Regions from separate parts of the Salinimonas marina genome, predicted to be linked through region 3. Evidence: predicted binding sites of a transcription regulator. Region 3 holds the regulator's gene; each other region holds the start of a gene.
The links. The regulator sigma-54, encoded in region 3, starts transcription at its own class of promoters, with help from an activator protein. The targets are predictions, from matches to a motif close to GTTGGCACGNNNNTNGNNT.

Region 1: IT774_RS12540 (flagellar basal body rod protein FlgF) is a predicted target of sigma-54. The motif match lies at 2,417-2,435, and genes of this name have one in related genera.
Region 2: IT774_RS02415 (PspA/IM30 family protein) is a predicted target of sigma-54. The motif match lies at 2,994-3,012, and genes of this name have one in related genera.
Region 4: IT774_RS15380 (P-II family nitrogen regulator) is a predicted target of sigma-54. The motif match lies at 2,413-2,431, and genes of this name have one in related genera.

The regions. Positions count from the first base shown of each region.
Region 1 is NZ_CP064795.1:2,807,781-2,812,554, reverse strand. Features, by position in the region: gene flgC (flagellar basal body rod protein FlgC) at 1-231, shown strand, start outside; gene IT774_RS12550 (flagellar hook assembly protein FlgD) at 254-940, shown strand; gene flgE (flagellar hook protein FlgE) at 955-2,337, shown strand; gene IT774_RS12540 (flagellar basal body rod protein FlgF) at 2,476-3,219, shown strand; gene flgG (flagellar basal-body rod protein FlgG) at 3,268-4,056, shown strand; gene flgH (flagellar basal body L-ring protein FlgH) at 4,069-4,749, shown strand; gene IT774_RS12525 (flagellar basal body P-ring protein FlgI) at 4,759-4,774, shown strand, end outside.
Region 2 is NZ_CP064795.1:543,856-548,629, forward strand. Features, by position in the region: partial or broken gene IT774_RS02400 (TonB-dependent receptor) at 1-947, opposite strand, end outside; gene dusA (tRNA dihydrouridine(20/20a) synthase DusA) at 1,347-2,321, shown strand; gene IT774_RS02410 (hypothetical protein) at 2,520-2,813, shown strand; gene IT774_RS02415 (PspA/IM30 family protein) at 3,101-3,766, shown strand; gene IT774_RS02420 (PspC domain-containing protein) at 3,785-3,991, shown strand; gene IT774_RS02425 (hypothetical protein) at 3,991-4,335, shown strand; gene IT774_RS02430 (DUF2333 family protein) at 4,431-4,774, shown strand, end outside.
Region 3 is NZ_CP064795.1:3,062,353-3,067,126, reverse strand. Features, by position in the region: gene rapZ (RNase adapter RapZ) at 1-410, opposite strand, end outside; gene ptsN (PTS IIA-like nitrogen regulatory protein PtsN) at 447-890, opposite strand; gene hpf (ribosome hibernation promoting factor) at 900-1,187, opposite strand; gene IT774_RS13745 (RNA polymerase factor sigma-54) at 1,219-2,703, opposite strand; gene lptB (LPS export ABC transporter ATP-binding protein) at 2,784-3,509, opposite strand; gene lptA (lipopolysaccharide transport periplasmic protein LptA) at 3,512-4,090, opposite strand; gene lptC (LPS export ABC transporter periplasmic protein LptC) at 4,059-4,622, opposite strand; gene kdsC (3-deoxy-manno-octulosonate-8-phosphatase KdsC) at 4,619-4,774, opposite strand, start outside.
Region 4 is NZ_CP064795.1:3,420,275-3,425,048, reverse strand. Features, by position in the region: gene IT774_RS17820 (hypothetical protein) at 37-162, opposite strand; gene IT774_RS18100 (hypothetical protein) at 444-587, opposite strand; partial or broken gene IT774_RS15390 (DUF808 domain-containing protein) at 596-1,354, opposite strand; gene IT774_RS15385 (hypothetical protein) at 1,456-2,304, opposite strand; gene IT774_RS15380 (P-II family nitrogen regulator) at 2,482-2,820, shown strand; gene IT774_RS15375 (ammonium transporter) at 2,851-4,098, shown strand; gene IT774_RS15370 (DUF4870 family protein) at 4,256-4,621, opposite strand.

The sequences.
Region 1 (4,774 bases), 250 kb from region 3:
GGGGTTGAGGTAAAAGGGGTGGTGGAAAGTAACACACCGCTAAATGTGGAATATGCCCCCAATAACCCCATGGCCGATGCTGAGGGTTACATCTATAAGCCCAATGTTAATGTGGTGGAAGAGATGGCCAACATGTTGTCCGCCTCCAAAGCCTATGAGACCAATGTGCAGGTCGCCGATACCACCAAGAAGTTATTCCGGCGGGTATTGCAGCTTGGTAAAGGCCAGTAGTGATTAAGTAAAGGAACATCACGTGAATACAGTAAACAATAACGGGATGATGTCTGATCTCTACTGGCAGGAAGAACAGGTCAAAGTGGCCGATGGCAGTGAGCAGAAGCTATCCCAGGAAGATTTCTTTTCATTACTGACCGAGCAGCTGGCCCACCAGGATCCCAGCAAACCGGTGGATAATGATCAAATGGTTGCCCAGATGACCTCCTTTTCGATGGCCGAAGGCATCACCGATTTGAATCAGAAGTTCAGCAATTTTGCGGCTTCGATGACTTCCAATCAGGCGCTGCAGGCCTCCAGCCTGATTGGTCAGAATGTACTGGTGGAAGGCAATGTGGGGTATATGCAGGGCGATGGCGCCGGGTTTAGTGGTGTAGTCGTCAATGACCAGAGTGTGCAGGATATGAAGATCACCGTTTCTAACCAGTACGGTGAAATTGTGAAGACCATTGATGCCGGCACCCAGGCGGCAGGTAACATTCAGTTTCAGTGGGATGGTACCGATACCGCCGGCAACCCCATGCCGGCTGGTGAATACGTGGTCAGTGCCTCGGGCGTAGCTCAGGGCGAGGGGGTAGCTATCGCTACGGCCGTCAACCGCCATGTGGGTAGTGTCAGTCTGGCCGGCAGTGGTCAGGGCGTAATTTTAAATTTGGATGGTGATGTTAGCATCAGTCTTGATGACGTCATCCAGATCGGCAGTTAGCAGGAGAATGAAAGATGTCATTTAATATTGCACTAAGCGGTGTTTCGGCCGCACAAAAAGATTTGGATGTAACCGCGAACAACATCGCCAATGTTAATACGGTAGGCTTTAAAGAATCACGAGCTGAATTTGGCGATGTTTATGCCTCATCACTACTGGCAGGCGGTAAGACCAAAGTGGGTGACGGGGTATTGACGCAGGAAGTTGCCCAGCAATTTTCACAAGGTAGCTTACAGTTTACCAATACCGCTCTGGATTTGGCGGTGACCGGTAATGGTTTTTTTGCCACTGTCTCTGAGATCACCTCCCGGGATTATTCCTTTACCCGCGCCGGTCAGTTCAAGCTGGATGAAGATAATTTTGTGGTTAACAGCAACGGCGACAACCTTTTGGGTTTTCCGGTCAACAAAGACGGCACCAGCGCCTCGGTGGCCTTAAGTACCTCACAGCCGGTGCGCATTCCGGACTCTTCAGGGTCGCCGCAGCAAACCTCAGAAGTGGATTTGCGGATGAATCTGCCAGCCAGTGATACCGCCCTGGATCCAGCCCAGTTCGATCCGGAAGATCCTTTAACCTACAATGCAGCAACCTCGGTCACAGTGTATGATTCACTGGGTGACAGTCATGTTATGACCTATTACTACATCAAAGACAGCGCACCCTCGGCCACCAATGACTGGTATGTGGCCACCGCAGTGGATGACGAATTAGTGAACCTGGTCAACTCGGATGGTACTACGTCGGATCCAGCCACGGCAGCCAATGCCATCGGCAGCGGAGCCACGGCGGTGTCTGCGGCCAAGTTGCAATTTAGCCCGGGCGGGGATTTTGTCGGCATCCAAGCCCCGGATGGCACCGTACGCCAGGACAATAAAATTGTGACTCAGGCGCTGGGGAACACTATTTTAACTAATGGCTCGGATGATACGCAGCAGATCGCGATTGATTTCAATCTTAATCCGAATAAAGCCACGCCTAATGAACCTACCCAGTTTGCTTCTGCTTTTGAGGTTACCTCGCTGGAACAGGATGGCTTGCCGGTAGGGCGGTTGACCGGTATTGATATCGGTGCTGACGGCCTGGTGCGGGCGACCTTTTCTAATGGTACTTCCGAGCCCATTGTTCGGGTAGCCCTGGTGCGCTTTGCCAATGAGCAAGGCTTGACCCAACAAAGCAGTACGCAGTGGAAAGAAAGTATTGAGTCAGGCGAAGCGCTGGCGGGTGAGGCGACCACCGGTACCTTTGGTGAAATCAATTCCTCAGCGCTGGAGCAAGCTAACGTGAATCTGACCACCGAGCTGATTGACCTGATTATCGCTCAGCGTAACTTCCAGGCCAATTCCCGGGCGCTGGAAGTCAACAACCAGCTTAATCAGACTATTCTGAATATTCGTTAATACCCTAAGTTTCTATTTTTCATACCCTTTAAGGCCGCCATGTGCGGCCTTTTGTTTTTATCCTGAACAAACTTCCAGCATTGGCACTTCCCTTGCAACCCCTTGCTTATCAATTGTCAAAAACGTCAAAAGTCAGTCATGGATAAACTTCTTTATATCGCTGCAAGCGGCGCCAAGCAAGACCTGCTGGCCACTGGCGTACGCGCCAATAATCTGGCTAATGCCCAAACCACCGGCTTTAAAGCTCAGCTTGAACAGGCCCGAAGCATGCCGGCTTACGGCGAAGGATTGCCGACCCGGGTATTCGCGATGACAGAAAGCCCGAGTAACAACTATGAGGGTGGCGCCATGGTGCAGACCGGCCGTGACCTGGATGTCGCCGTCCAGGGCAAAGGCTGGTTCGCCATGCAGGATGCCACCGGCCAGGAGGCAATGTCTCGCGATGGTAGTTTTCAGATGGGTCCTGACGGCGTTTTGACGGATATGCACGGGAATATCGCCCTGGGTGATAACGGCCCCATTTATCTGCCAGTGCCCCTGGATAATCTGAATATCGCCTCTGATGGCACTATTTCAGTACGTCCGGTGGGGGCGCCTGAGAATGTATCTCAGGAGGTGGGCCGTCTGAAACTGGTAAACCCGCCACTGAATAATATTGAGCGTGGTCAGGATGGCTTATTCCGGACCAAGGATGGCAGTGTACCGTTTGCTGATGCAAACGTGCAGATACGCTCAGGCATGGTCGAAGGGTCTAATGTAAACGCCGTAGATGAAATGGTCAGCATGATCAGTTTGCAGCGTCATTATGAGATGCAGGTAAAGCTGATGAAGCAGGCAGATGAACTGTCTACCCGTGGCAATACACTGTTGAGAATTCTTTAATTTTGATTTTTGTAACCAGCCCAAAAAGATACGGCTGAGGAGTATGTTATGCATCCAGCATTATGGATAAGTAAAACCGGTTTAGACGCAGCCCAAACAGATGTTGCCGTCGTCTCTAACAACCTGGCAAACGCCTCAACCGTAGGATTCAAAAAAGATCGCGCGGTATTTGAGGACTTGTTGTATCAAAACATCAATCAGCCGGGAGGGCGTTCGTCGGCCGATACTGAGCGCCCATCAGGCTTGATGCTGGGCTCAGGCTCTAAAGTCGTCGCCACCCAGAAAGCGCATACCCAGGGCAACCTGCTCACTACTGAAAATGCACTCGATATGTCTATCCAGGGCAAAGGCTACTTTGAGATTTTGCAGCCGGATGGCTCCATTGCCTATACCCGCAATGGCCAGTTTACCCTTAATGACCAGGGCCAAATTGTGACCTCCGGTGCCGGCTTTTTGCTGCAACCTGAAATCACCGTACCTGAAGATGCTCAGCAGGTGACGATATCTCAGGATGGTGAGGTGTCGGTGTCGACCCGGGGACAGGCTGAAAACCAGGTGCTGGGGCAGATTAATGTCTCTGATTTTATTAACCCTACGGGATTGCAGCCCATCGGCCAGAATTTATTTGTAGAAACAGCGTCAAGCGGCACGCCCATTCAGGGGATTCCCGGGTTACAGGGACTGGGTACGTTGTCTCAGGGCACGCTGGAAACCTCAAATGTGAATGTGACTGAAGAGCTGGTGAATCTGATTGAAAGCCAGCGTTTGTACGAGATGAACTCAAAGGTTATTTCGTCGGTGGACCAGATGCTTGGTCAGGTTATTCAGCAGCTATAACGGACGACTCAAATGCGTAATCTTATTGTTATCAGTATTACCGCGTGGCTGGTGGGGTGCAACAGTACCCCCGAGCCCCCGGTTGAAGCCAACGACCCTTCGTTTGCCCCCGTGGTGCCTGATATTCCACGCGAGCACATTGCTGAAGATGGCGCATTGTTTCGTCCGCATATGGCCAACAGCCTGTATTCCGATGTTACCGCCCGACGGGTAGGTGACATTATAACGGTTTCGCTGGAAGAGAACACGGCGGCAACAAAATCGGCAGGGACCACCACCTCTAAAGATGCCGGCGTTAATGTTCAGCCGATTGCCGGCCTGGGCGGTAACTCGGTCAATATCGGCGGTGAGTCTATTCAGCTGGGGATCGGCGCCAGTAATGATTTTTCCGGTGATGCTCAGGCTAACCAGCGCAATAGTTTAAGTGGGGCAATCTCTGTCACCGTGGTGGATGTGCTGCCCAATCAGAATCTGGTGATTCGGGGCGAAAAGTGGCTCACCCTCAATCAGGGGGACGAATACATTCGGTTGACCGGCATCATCCGGCCGGCGGATATCAGCCCGGAAAACGAAATTACATCAACCAAAGTCGCTAATGCCCGCATTCAGTATAGTGGCACAGGCAGTTTTGCCCGGGCCCAGGAAAAAGGCTGGCTGACCCAGTTTTTCTCATCTTCATACTGGCCGTTCTAGGATAATATCATGAAGATTTTTTACC
Region 2 (4,774 bases), 1.2 Mb from region 3:
TGGCTGTTTTGCTCAAGCGGCGTACCTGGCAAAAAATGCATTTTAAAGTCCATATCCTGGTCTCTGAGGTAGGGCGTAACGGACACCGCCAGGTATTCATTGACCTGCCACTCAACCCGGCTCCATAAACGCAGCGCAGAGGCTTTTCTGAAGGCTTCAGGATTTTCATTGCTTTGGGACAACGCGTCGCTTTCATAGGCTTTGAAATCAGTAATGTAACCGGCGGTTTCCTGATCCAGGTTGGTGTACGTCAGGCCGGTCATAATACTGATATCTTTGGCATCATAACGGTGACGCACATTGAGTTTTTCCTGATCCACCCCTTCTTCATTACGATAACCGGTATCCCGGGTGACACTGGCATTGATACCCAGGCCAGTGTCGCCCCAGTCCTCACCGTGACGTAGCTTCAAACGGTTGTAGCCATACGAACCATAATCATAGCCAAGCAGGCGTGGATTGCCGCGGGTGGTGTCAGGAGTTATGACATTGATCACCCCATGCAGGGCATTGGAGCCATACAGCGCCGAGGCGGGGCCTTTAAGCACTTCAATACGCTGCGCCATTTCGGTATGGGCTTCGAACAATTCGTTGATATTACAAAAGCCGGCGGCCCGTAATGGAATATTGTCCTCGGCCGCCAGCACCCCACCGCAGGCGCCGGCACCGGTTAGCACCGCAGAGCGCAGCGCCGGCAGATACTCCTGGCCATTGCCACGCTGAACGCCAGCCCCGGCTACATAATTAAGCACCTGCTGAATATGCTGCGCTGAGGTTAGTTTGAGCTGCGCTTCTAAGACGGCTGAGGTCACAATATCCGTGTCGTTGAAGGTGTTGCTCAAACGCGAGCCGGTAGTGGTAATTCGCTCAATATCAGCCGGTACCTGGGCTTTGGTAATGGGTGCACAAGCCAGCAGGCCGACACACAGGGCCAGTCGAAACGCCATAAAGAGTCCTTTATTGATGATCACAGAAAAACGCCAAACAGGCGGCTATCATGCCAGTGTCTGTATAGCAGAGCCATACAGGTGCGATAACCAGCGTGTTTTTACGAGCTACACAGCGAAAAGTTGGTAAAGCGGCGGGTCTGGTCATAACAAAAGGGCTCGGCAGTACCCAGGCAGACAAAAGGGTCAGTAATATTAAAGCAGCTCACCCTGGATTTTCTGAGGTGACAAAATACGGTATACTGCGCGCGTCGCGCCACCGTCGTGAAAAGTAGCATCGGCTACTTGCTGGTGGGTACTGCCCAACACAATGCGCGAACACGATAATTTTGCAGACAAGTCATCGAGGTATCAGCTGTGTCAATCACCCCCTTTAACCGCCAGTTTTCAGTTGCTCCAATGCTGGATTGGACTGATCGGCATTGTCGTTATTTTTTGCGACAGTTATCACAGCATACGTTGTTGTACACCGAGATGGTCACCACCGGGGCCTTGATCTTTGGTAAAGGCGATTACCTGGCCTTTAATGAGGCCGAGCACCCGGTGGCATTGCAGTTGGGCGGCAGCGATGCTGCCGATATGGCGCGGTGCGCGGTGATGGCGCAGGAGCGCGGCTATGATGAAGTCAATATCAATGTTGGCTGTCCGTCAGATCGGGTGAAAAATGGTAGCTTTGGGGCTTGTCTGATGGCGCAGCCAGAAATGGTGGCGGCCTCGGTTAAAGCAATGCAACAGGATGTGGACATTCCGGTGACCGTAAAATGCCGGATTGGCATCGACGATATGGATGAATATGAAGATTTTTCCCGTTTCATTGATATCGTGGCCGAGGCCGGGTGCGACACCTTTATTGTGCATGCCCGTAAAGCCTGGTTAAAAGGCCTGAGTCCTAAAGAAAATCGTGAAGTGCCGCCGCTTAACTACCCGCGGGTTCATCAGTTAAAACAAGCCTATCCCGGTCTGAATATCAGTATTAATGGGGGTATAAAAACCCTGGAGCAAACCCGGGAGCAGCTGCAACAGGTGGATGGGGTGATGATGGGGCGTGAGATTTATGCCAACCCTTATTTATTGAGCCAGGTCGATGCGGCTATTTTTGGTGATGCTCACAAGATCCCGTCCCGGTCCGACATTGTGCATATTATGCAGCGCTATATCGAACAGCAGGACGAGCCTTATTTCAAGCCGTGGCACGTTGCCCGTCATATGCTGGGGCTTTTTCAAAATCAGGTGGGAGGACGTATTTGGCGTCGCTATCTGAGTCAGCACGGCACGGGTAAGAATCCGGATCCGAATTTGTTGATGAATGCGCTGGCACAGGTTGAACAGGCGCAACAGGAAGCCGCAGAATACCGGGCCAGCCAGGTTGGTTAAAAAGACTAACCTTAATAGTAAATTTGGCCAAATAATAACCTGCGCTAATTTTGAACGATTTCTTACTCCTACAATAAAATCAATAACAATATAGAAAACAGTACCTTAAAAAAATTTAAGGTACTGGCACACCTTTCGCAATCCTCTTGGTATCGGCAAAACAACTTGCCCACTTAACCAAAATCTGAGGATAACACCATGAAAGCTACACACTTTTTCACCGCTGCCCTTTTTGCTACTTCTGTTGCTTCTGCGCCGGTTATGGCCCAGCAGGCCTCGGTGGAAAAGGTAGTAGGCAGCATGATTAACAACCTGATGGTCCAGACCTCTTATGAAATTCATCAGGATGTGGAGCAAGCCGTCGCTAACACTGTTTACTTTTTTGAACCCACGGTCACCGACAAGCTTCGTGGTAATGTCAGTATTCAGGATTTGTCAGCATCGCTGAAGCATGACGATAACCAGACCGACCAGGACGATGAGCAACTGTAGCTTTCTGACCTAGTACAAAGAGCAGCTCCAGTAGCTGCTTTTTTTGTGCGTGTTTTTAGTGATGGTGAAAACAACTACCAGCTTAGTGAATTTGACCAATTGTTGGCAGGACGCCTGTGACACCATTAGCACTGTCGTGTTTGAATCTTATTAATTTCTTTTTTATCAATGCTTTATATATTTGGTACGACAATTGTAATACCTAATTAGAAATGACGATATACAGGCGATGGCGCGAGCGCTATTGCAGGGTTACCCCCACAGTATTGTTTACCCAGGAGACCACTATGGGCCTATTTACCAGAGCTTCCGACATTGTTCATGCAAACCTCAACGCCATGCTGGATAAAGCCGAAGATCCCCACAAAATGCTGAGATTGACCGCCGAAGAAATTGAAGAGGCCATTGATGAGGCCCGGCAGGTCAGCGCCCGCCATATTAGTGCCTGCAAGCAGTCGCAGCGAGAACAACAGCAGCATCAACGGGCGGCTGACCGCTGGGAACAAAAAGCCCGGCTGGCGGTAGCAGCTGATGATGATGCCAAAGCACGGCATGCACTAGCCCGTAAACATGCCTGTGATGCCAGTATTTCGCAGTTGCAGCAAAATCTGACACAGCATGAAGAGACGCTGGCCCGGCTGGAACAAGATATCAGCCGGTTACAGCAAATCCGTGGCGAGGCGCAGCGACGTTTGGCGCGCCCGCAGCCGCAAAATTCCGCCCGTTCAGCAGCCGGCATAACCATCAATAGCCCTTCACCATCGGCCAATGCGGCAGAACTTGACCGGATGCAACAAAATATTGAGCAGCTCCACACCCGCCTGAATCGTTATACCGCTTCAGACTCAGCGAATCAGACCGTGGCGGAAGCCTTCAAAACCCTGCAACGGGATGAGGCGGTTGAAACAGAGCTGACACAATTAAAGCAACAACGTGCTGATGTTTCAGCCTAACTGAATAAACGGAGTACAATGATGAAAACTGTGCATTCTGATAAACGTGTTCACCGCATAATGAGCCAGTCGGTCATTAGCGGCGTATGTGCTGGACTGGCCCGTTATTTTGGTATCGATGCGCTGTGGGTTAGGATCGCAGCGGTGGTCGCCCTGTGTATGATGCCTGCATTAACATTGGTAGCCTATCTGGCAGCGGTCATTATCTTGCCACGGTGGTCGTAATGAAAAATTTATTCATTGCCATCGTTATTGCTGCATTAGCGGCCTGGGCACTGGGGGGCGCAATAGAGCGCTGGTTGGATGTTTCCATCCATTTTAGTGATCAGCTGATGACCCCGCTTGATGGCCTGGTGGTTTTTTTAGTGCTCGCAGTTGTGTTTGCAATAATAGGCTTTATAGTGGCGATCAGTATGGTCGGCGCGCTTATTCTTGGGGTTATGGCCGCCGCCGCAGGGTTGCTGGTTTTCGGTATTGGTTTGTTTTGGCCGGTATTGTTGGTGGTTGCCCTGGTGATGATGGTTCGTGCCAGCAACCGTTCGGCAACATCTCATCGCGCCAGCCCTTAATGTGATCAGTAACCCGAAAAATTTGTTTGGAAGCCACCCGTATTTGATTATGCTGGTGGCTTTCATTATCAACCATAAGGAAAGCAAAGTTGAGCATTAAACAGCATTTAAATGTTAAACGTATCGGGGCCGCCGTGGCCTTGCTACTGGTTATTTTCTGGATAATTGGCTGGTACTGGAGTCTTTCCCCGTCTACTTTTGATGTTAAGAAAAGGGTAGCTGCGCAAGCCCAAAGCCGTGAGCACACCGAGGTACCCGGGTATACGATGACCACTACGATGATTTTGGTGGCCGAAACCCTGTTAGATAAGCCCGGGGGATATCTGTCGAATGATGTCATGCCGCCAGGCGTGCTGTTGGACGATATGCCCGCCTGGGAGTTCGGGGTGCTGGAAATGACCCGGGACCTGGCAATGTCGATGCGCAAGGATTTTAGTCG
Region 3 (4,774 bases):
TCAGTATCAATGTATAAGTCAGCGCGCTCGGCGATGGGGGCCAGTAGCTCCCGCTCAGTATGGATCGCTTCGGCCAACGACTTTTTCAACCGGGCCAATGGATGTAACCGGCGGGTTTCGCTGAATCGTTTCACCAGAATATCATCACTGGCATCAATATAAACGATGGTCATGGACCAGGATTCGGGCAGGTAATCGAGAATTTCAACCAGTTCGGTAGGATCTTCAGGCAGATTTCGAACATCAATGCTTACTGCCACCTGGTCAAATTGTTCTGACACCGAGTGCGTCAGGGCAGGCAGTAAATTGACCGGGATATTATCAACACAATAGTAACCCAAATCTTCCAGGGCCCGCAGTGCTACTGACTTGCCAGACCCGGAACGACCGCTGATAATAATAAGCTTCAAAGCGCTGCTCCATGATATACGCGTTAGCGAAGGATGTTATTGTAAAGCGGCGAAAATGTCATCACCTGTTTGCGCCCGGCGAATGGCTTTTACGGTATCTTTGTCGCTGAGTTTCCCTGCGACCATGGCCAGGGTCTGTAAGTGACCTTCGGTTTGTTCCTCTGGCACCAGCAGGGTAAAGAAAATATCTACAGGTTTGTTGTCAATGGCATCAAAATCGATGGCAGGATCACTGGTCACCACTATGGCAATCACCCGGTCCAGACCCGGTAAACGGCCATGAGGTAACGCAATGCCGTTACCAATACCGGTGCTGCCCATTTTTTCCCGGGACATCAGGGCGTTCATGACCGCAGTTTCATCCACTTCGGGATTGTTGTCAGAAGCGATGCCACTGATGACTTCCAGAATACGCTTTTTACTATTGCACTGGACCGCACATTTTGTGCGGTCCAGGCTTATGATGGCTTGTATATCCATAGTGACAGACTAATGTTTTTTCAGTTTTTCCTTATGCTTGATAACCTGCCTATCCAGTTTATCGACCATGCTATCAATGGCTGCATACATATCGGTATTTTCTGACGAAGCAAAGACTTCTGCTCCACTTAGGTGAACCGTAGCTTCCGCTTTCTGCGTTATCTTTTCCACGTTCAAAATAACATGAACATTGGAAATATGGTCAAAATGGCGCTCCAGCTTACTGAATTTTGTATCGACATAATTACGCAAAGAGTCAGTGATCTCAATATGATGACCAGTAAGATTGATTTGCATAGTTCGCCTTCCTTATTGTGAGCTAGCCTTATTAAATCAGGCTTTTGCGTTGGTTCGACGGTGGGATCGATAACGATTCCCGATATTTTGCAATTGTCCGCCGGGCAACTTTTATTCCTTGCTCGGCCAACACATCTGCAATTTTGCTATCGCTAAGTGGCTTGCTGGGTGTTTCAGCCGCCACCAGCTTTTTAATCAGGGCCCGTATGGCGGTGGAAGAACACTCGCCGCCAGACTCCGTAGCCACATGGCTTGAGAAGAAATATTTCAGCTCAAAGATACCACGAGGGGTGTGCATATACTTCTGGGTCGTGACCCGGGAAATCGTTGATTCGTGCATGTCCACCATCTCGGCAACATCATTCAGCACCATGGGCTTCATCATCTCGGGCCCATGTTCAAAAAAGCCCATTTGTTGCTGCACAATACAATTCGCCACCTTCAGCAGCGTATCATTACGCGACTCGAGGCTTTTGATAAACCATTTTGCTTCCTGCATATGCGAACGAATAAACTGCGAATCACTGCTGTTGCGAGCCCGCCGGCTCATCGCAGCGTATTGTTGATTTACGCTCAGTTTTGGCAAACTGTCCGGATTTAGCTCTACTGACCAGCGGCCATTCTTTTTGGCTACCGACACATCCGGAATCACATACTCAGGTTCTTTGGTGATCAGCGCACTGCCAGGACGAGGATTCAGGGTTTGCAGTAACCGCATAGCCTCTCGCAGCTGATCTTCTTTGAGCTTACTTTTGCGCATCAGGGTGCGGTAGTCTTTACTGCTCAGTAAATCAGAGTAATCCTCAATCAGGCTGCGGGCTTCTTCCAGCCAGGGGGTATCAGGGGCAAACTGGCGTAATTGCACCAGCAGACATTCCTGGGGAGTGCGTGAGCCGGAACCTAAAGGATCAAACAACTGGATGCGCTTTAACACACACTCCACTTCATCTTCTTCCACCGGCTCTTCGGTTTCATCGCTGTTCACGCTTTGCAGAATTTCTTCCACCGATACAGTCAGATACCCTGACTCATCAATTGAGTCGATAATCGCCATCGCGATGGCGCGATCTGTTTCTGAAAAGTGGGTGAGGCGCATTTGCCACAGCAGGTGAGCCTGAATGTCATCAGTGGTTTCACCCTGAAATACCTGGTCTTCGTCACTGCCAGGCCCCGGAGCCGGGGCTGAAGAGGCGGAATAATACTCATCCCAGGTGCTGTCGATAGGCAGCTCGTCCGGCAAATCATTTTTCTCCAGCGCTTCGCCAGAGTCCATGTTGTCACCGGCCGTAGCGGAGGCCTCGATATTGTCGGAATCGCTGTTGCTGTCCTGGTTGTTTTTCTCTGCCCCGTCGTTGTCACTACTTTCATCTACTTCCAGCAAAGGGTTTGAGTCCAGCGCTTCCTGAATCTCCTGCTGAAGGTCGAGTGTCGACAACTGCAATAGCCGAATGGCCTGCTGCAGTTGCGGGGTCATAGTTAACTGTTGACTAAATTTTAGCTGTAAAGATGGTTTCATCTACGTCTTATTTTAAACTCGGGTGCATGTGTAAGTTTTCCGGTGAAACACCGGGTATAAGATCATCCCTAATACCCACACTATAGCTTGAATTGTTCACCAAGGTATACATCACGCACTTTCTGGTTGCTTAATACTTGCTCCGCACTGCCTTGCGCGATGAGCTCTCCATGACTAACGATGTAGGCTTCCTCACATACATCCAGGGTTTCCCGTACGTTATGGTCGGTAATGAGGATCCCAATGCCCCGGTCACGTAAATGCTGAATAATCTTTTTTATATCATTGACTGAGATTGGATCAACACCGGCAAATGGTTCATCCAACAGAATGAACTGCGGATTAGCGGCCAGTGCCCGGGCAATTTCCACCCGTCGACGCTCGCCGCCGGACAAACTCATACCAGTACTATTACGTATATGGTTGATATTAAATTCATCAAGTAGGGCATCAGCTTCTTCTTCACGTTTTTGTGAATCCAAATCGCTGCGGGTTTGTAAAATCGCCATGATATTTTCGTGAACTGTCAGTTTTCGAAAAATAGAGGCTTCCTGCGGCAGGTAGCCAATCCCCTGACGGGCACGTTCATGCATCGGCTGATGCGTGAGTTCGTTATCATCGATGGTGATTTTGCCTTTATCCAGCGCGACCAGGCCCACAATCATGTAAAACGTGGTGGTTTTACCTGCGCCGTTGGGGCCAAGCAAACCCACAATCTGACCGGTGGATACCGACAGACTGACATCCAGTACCACCTGTCGGGATTTATACGATTTTGCCAGGTTCCGGGCTGTCAGTGTTGCCATACTTATTTGTCACCTTGCGTATCATTCTTACCGTCGGTGTCACCCTGCTTGTCCTCAGACTCATCACTTAATTTTTTTACCGCCTGCGGACGAAATACGGTGGTGACCCGGCTATCATCATTGCCGTCACTGCTGGTCGCCATCAATTGTTCTTTCATCATGTCATAAGTAATGCTGTCGCCACTGACCATGCTGCTATTTTGTTTTATCTGGGCATTACCGCGCATGGAAATGGTCCGTTTATTCACTTCATAGCGAAGTTCATTGGCTTGGGCGGTGACCTTGCTGCCATCATCCATGGTTTGGGAATAGCGGGCAGGTTTGCCGCGGGCAATCATAATTTCTTTACCTTCACCCTGCTTGGCATTGACCTCAACCTCATCGGCTTCGATGGTCAGGGTGCCCTGGGTAATCAGCACATTGTCTTTGAAGCGGGTGACTTTATTTTTGCCATCCATAGACTGGGTACGTGCATCCACGGTGATAGGTTTTTGAAAATCAGCACTGCCGGCCATAACCGGTGTCGCAAAGCACAATATTGCCAGCAGACTAGCTGCCAGGGGAAAACGTTGTCTGTACATGATCAATCAACTCATACTGTTGTGAGCTAAGGTCGCCCTTTATGCCATTACTGTTTACAACAAATTCTGTTCCGCGAATCACCACAGGCTGATCCGAAAAGAGCGTTTTGTCATCCAGATTTATTTTTATGAAGTCGGTTTCGATGGTGCGCACAAATTCATTTGATTGCAGATTACGAACCCTTACTTTCGACTCCAGCTCGATAAGATTATTATTATACAGCGTACCCTCATTTGCCGTGACCTGCCAGGGGGTCTGTCCCTGGTTCAGATACACCGTATATTCAGGCTTTTGGAACAATACAAAGCCAAGCTGATCATAATGTTCCATGGTTTGCGCAAACACCCGATGATTCAGCGACCCGCTATCGTCATACAAGGTAGTAGTGATGTTTTTGGCGGTATACGCCGGTTTAAGTACATCTTCTTCAGTCTGCCCAATGGTGTTGTCGGTCTCGCTCATCCATACCGGCATATACACCAGTAATACCAGCATAAACAGCGACGCGATACTGATCCCAAGGCGACTCACACGCTGGCTCCATGAATTTGCTGAAGCTTACCGTGGGCCTGCAAAATAATATCGCACAGCTCCCGCACGGCGCCGAACCCACCGGGTTTGGTCAAAACCCAATTGGCGGCAGCACAGACCTGCGGATGGGCGTCCCGCACCGCAATTTTGGT
Region 4 (4,774 bases), 360 kb from region 3:
ACCGGATAAGGGCGAGGTCCCTGGGGAGTGACAAAGTCAGTTGGCGCAGGCGTGTTTACGGCGCCCCATCAGTTTGTATATGCTGCTGAAAATGACCGCGCTGGCGGCAAACGCCACCAGCGGTGCCATAGCGGCTAAAAATACGGCGGTATAGCTAATCATAGTGGCCTCACTTAAACCCTGTGCTGGCAACAACAATCAGACCTAATCCGGGTCTGCCAATACCAACGGTTAATGCCCGTATTGTGTTATCGGTGGGCAATTTATTGTTTAGTTGCATAGACCATAGCGATAGTTGTGCCATCTCGAAGTTATATTTTAACGGTATGATTTTTAAGTAAAAATATTCATGCCGGGGATAGGTGGGACAGCCCGATGCCTAAATCGCTACTTTTTAGTGGATAAGGCATCGAGAAAGTGGTGAAAACCACCACTTCTGCGGATTAATTTTTGAATTTGAGCAGCAGGGTTATCAGACCGACCACCACCGCGCCGCCAATAAAGCCGGTAACCCCATCTACTGCCACACTGGCTAAGGTCGCCCAGGCGCCAGCAGCTGCGACTATAGGGGCGGTGACATGATGCAATATCTCAATACTGTGGGTTAAAATACCTCCCCCACCAAAAACATCGCAATGGTGCCCACAAAGGCCAGGGTTTTCATCAACAATGGCGCGCCGATAAGTAATGCCCGCCCTGCCAGCCGCTGCAGTTGATTAAAGCCACCGGTTAATGATTTTCTGAGCAGGTACAGCCCCACGTCATCCAGTTTCACAATGGCCGCCACCAAACCGTAAACCCCAAAGGTGATCGCCACGCTTAGTGCGCACAGCACCCCAACCTGGGTGGTAAAGCTGGCTTGCTGAACCGTACCCAACGCAATCACAATAATTTCTGCCGATAAGATAAAGTCAGTACGAATGGCGCCTTTGATTTTATCCCGCTCTAAAGCAACCAAATCAATATCTTCGGTAGCCAGTTGCTGAAGACGGACACTGGCTTCGGTGGGGGAGTCTTTGGGAAACAACCGGTGAATTACCTTCTCGGCTCCTTCGTAACATAAATACAAGCCGCCCAGCACCAGTAATACGGTGATAAGCATAGGCAGCCAGGCGCTGATCAGTAAGGCGGCAGGAACCAGAATAACCTTATTCAGCAATGACCCTTTGGCGACCGCCCAGACTACCGGAAGTTCACGATCGGCCCGCACCCCCTGAACCTGATTGGCATTGAGGGCTAAATCATCGCCTAACACCCCGGCGGTTTTTTTGGCTGCCACTTTAGACATCACCGAAACATCATCAAGCAGGGTGGCAATATCATCTATTAAAGCCAGTAAATTTGCTGCCGCCACGTGCAGAACTCCTTGTTAATCTCAGTCATTACCCACCATGGGTGAATGGTTTTGTCAAAACGACCCATCTGCTAGACGCTACCGGCTTTTGGTGAAAATAGCTAGCGCTTAACGGTGTGCTGCTGCACCCGTTTGTCGATGGTCTGCTGAAGATGTTTTGTGGGCTCACTGCATTTTAAATTTCCGCCGCTGAGCATACTGACAAACGCCAGAGACTGGTTAACCTTGCCAGCGCAATTTACCGTGACTGGCGCGGCCGGATCTGGCAAAGCCTGTATCTGTGTAATGGTCCGGGTGTCCTGCAGTGTTCGGGTGGTTTTGCCTTGCTGAAACTGTCGGGCCGCTCCGGCCGCCAGCTGATCTTGTTGTTGTGCTCGCACCGCTGAAAAATAACTGGCCGTGGCCTGACGCACAGACCCCCCGATGGTATTCGCAGAGGTCGAAGCAGGCGTTTTTACAGCGGGCGTGTGTTCAGGTGCCGAAATGCGGTCGGTATTTAAAGGCTCGGCGTGGTCTAAATCCGGCGTGTTTGGTAACGGGGCGACCTGAACTGGCAAGGCAGAGCTGTCGGGTTGGGGTGGTTGCGCATTTGCAGCGGTATCTGAAGCGGTGCTTCGAGGCGTGACCACCGGCTGTACCGTTGTGGGTAGTACTGACGTTTGCGACACCGCCCCCGATTTCGCCGGCGCCGGTGTTGGCCGGAATGGTGCACTGTACAGTCTGGCGTTGATGGCTTTTACAACAGAGCGACCGGGCGGCTGAGCAGGTGGATTTGAAAGCGAAGATAGCCATATCAACGCGCCAATAATGGCGATATGAGCCTGCAGCGATAGCGCCACTGGCTTCAGATGCCAGCGCATCGGCTGACGAGCACAGACCGGGCGCCGCGGCGATTGCAGTGACCCGATGTCATCAGCTATAGCTTCCGTATCATGCGGCAGGGCGATCATTGCCGGTATGCTTCCTTATAAATGGGCAAGCGCACCAATACGGTGCAAAAGAGCGCAGATATATCAACGAATATTCCCTTAAGTTGTTGATGATATTAATTTTATATAAATGGCGCAACATTTGTATCAGGGGTAATACTGTTTCATTTTCTGTTTATTACCGGTTTGGAGCCACTTATGAAATTAGTCACCGCTATCATTAAGCCTTTCAGGCTCGATGATGTACGCGAAGCCATCGCAGAGATTGGCATTGAGGGTTTGACCGTCACCGAAGTAAAAGGTTTCGGACGGCAGAAAGGGCACACCGAGCTGTACCGCGGTGCTGAATATCAGGTGGATTTTTTACCCAAAATCAAGCTTGAGATTGCGGTGGATGATGAGCAGGTCGACCGCTTGGTGGAAGGCATCGCCCAGGGCGCCAAAACCGGCAAAATCGGAGACGGTAAAGTATTTGTCTACGACCTTGAACAGGCGGTACGCATTCGTACCGGAGAAAAAGACAGCGAAGCGCTATAGCATTCCTAATTTGTTGCGGAGATCCCCATAATGGAAGTCACTTTTGAGCTGGGCTATGCCCTTGATACATTTTATTTCTTGATGTGCGGCGCGCTGGTCATGTGGATGGCTGCAGGCTTTGCAATGTTAGAAGCCGGTATGGTACGGGCTAAAAATACCACAGAAATTCTGACCAAGAATATCGCCTTATTCGCCATTGCCTGCACCATGTATATGATTTGCGGATATGGCCTGATGTATGGCGGTGATGATTTTAGCCTGGCACTGGCCGGCATCACCGGTGACGGCGCCACCGGCGTAGGCGAAGATGCTGCTACTTACGCCCCTTCGGCCGACTTCTTTTTTCAGGTGGTGTTTGTGGCCACTGCCATGTCAATTGTGTCGGGCGCCGTGGCCGAACGTATGAAGCTTTGGGCTTTTTTGACCTTTGCGGTAGTGATGACAGGCATTATCTATCCTATGGAAGGCGCCTGGACCTGGGGTGGTGAAGATGTGTTTGGTTTGTACAATTTGGCCGACCTGGGATTTGCTGACTTTGCCGGGTCTGGCATTGTACACATGGCAGGCGCGTCGGCGGCACTGGCCGGGGTGCTGGTGTTGGGCCCGCGCAGCGGAAAATATACTGCTGGCGGTAAAATCAATGCTATCCCGGGCGCAAACTTACCGTTGGCTACCTTAGGCACCTTTATTTTGTGGATGGGTTGGTTTGGTTTTAATGGCGGCTCGGTACTGGCCACCGCCAGTGTCGAAAGTGCCAACGCGGTCGCAGTGGTCTTTATGAATACCAATGCGGCGGCGGCTGGAGGCACCATTGCCGCCCTGTTACTGGCGCGGGTACTGTTTAAAAAGGCTGACTTAACCATGGCATTAAACGGCGCTCTGGCCGGGCTGGTGGCCATAACCGCAGAACCGTCTACGCCAACGCCACTGCAAGCCACCCTGTTCGGGGCGTTGGGCGGCATGCTGGTTGTGTTGAGTATCGTGTGGCTGGACAAGCGTAAGATTGATGATCCTGTAGGTGCCATTTCGGTGCATGGTGTGGTCGGTCTGTTGGGGCTGGTGCTGGTCCCGGTTACCAACTCTGAGGTGGCGTTAACCGGCCAGCTGGCCGGTGCGGCAACGATTTTTGCCTGGGTGTTTGTAACGAGCATGCTGGTCTGGCTGGCAATAAAAGCCCTGCTGGGGATCCGCGTCAGCGCCGAAGAAGAATTTGAAGGCGTGGATGCCAGCGAATGTGGGCTGGAGGCGTACCCTGATTTTGCCGGTAGTCGAAAATAACAAACAGACATAAAATGCCTCGCTGATAGTAGCGAGGCATTGTGACTTATCAGGGGGGAATTATAAACTAAAAAGCCCATTGTTAAAGAGTGCAAAAAAACACGACGGCCGTTTTAACGTGTTATTGGTTTTTGACCTGATGGTATGGGCAATTGGTTTATGAATTGTACGCTTTGTTTGACGTGATTTTTGCAAGGCCTTTGATGATTTTATAAATAGACCAGATCCAAACCCCTAATAAAATGAAATAACCAACTACGACAAACGCCAGTATAACCCCAACGATGGATAAGCCTAATCCCCACCAAAATGTGTTTACAATATTGGTATAGTGATCTTCAAAGGGTGTGCCTTGCGCCTCGCCTCTTTTCACCATTGCCCAAATAGCCCCGACAATCCACAAAATACCGGTGAACAAGCCGGCTATCATTAGGCCATAAGCAATGAGGGCATTGGTTTTAGCCGCATCATCCTTTGACGATAACGGTTGGCTTGCGAGTGTTGTTTCTTGAGTTTCTGACATTGTTTTCTCCCTTGTTGTCAGTTTGATGAAATTAATAACATCGTATTGTGTAGCGCTCGAAGCAACAGACGACTGCGGTTACTCCTGAATTCTACAAATCCATTTTTTTCGTAGGTAGCTTACTGTAATTGGTGTCTATTTTACCATTGCAAA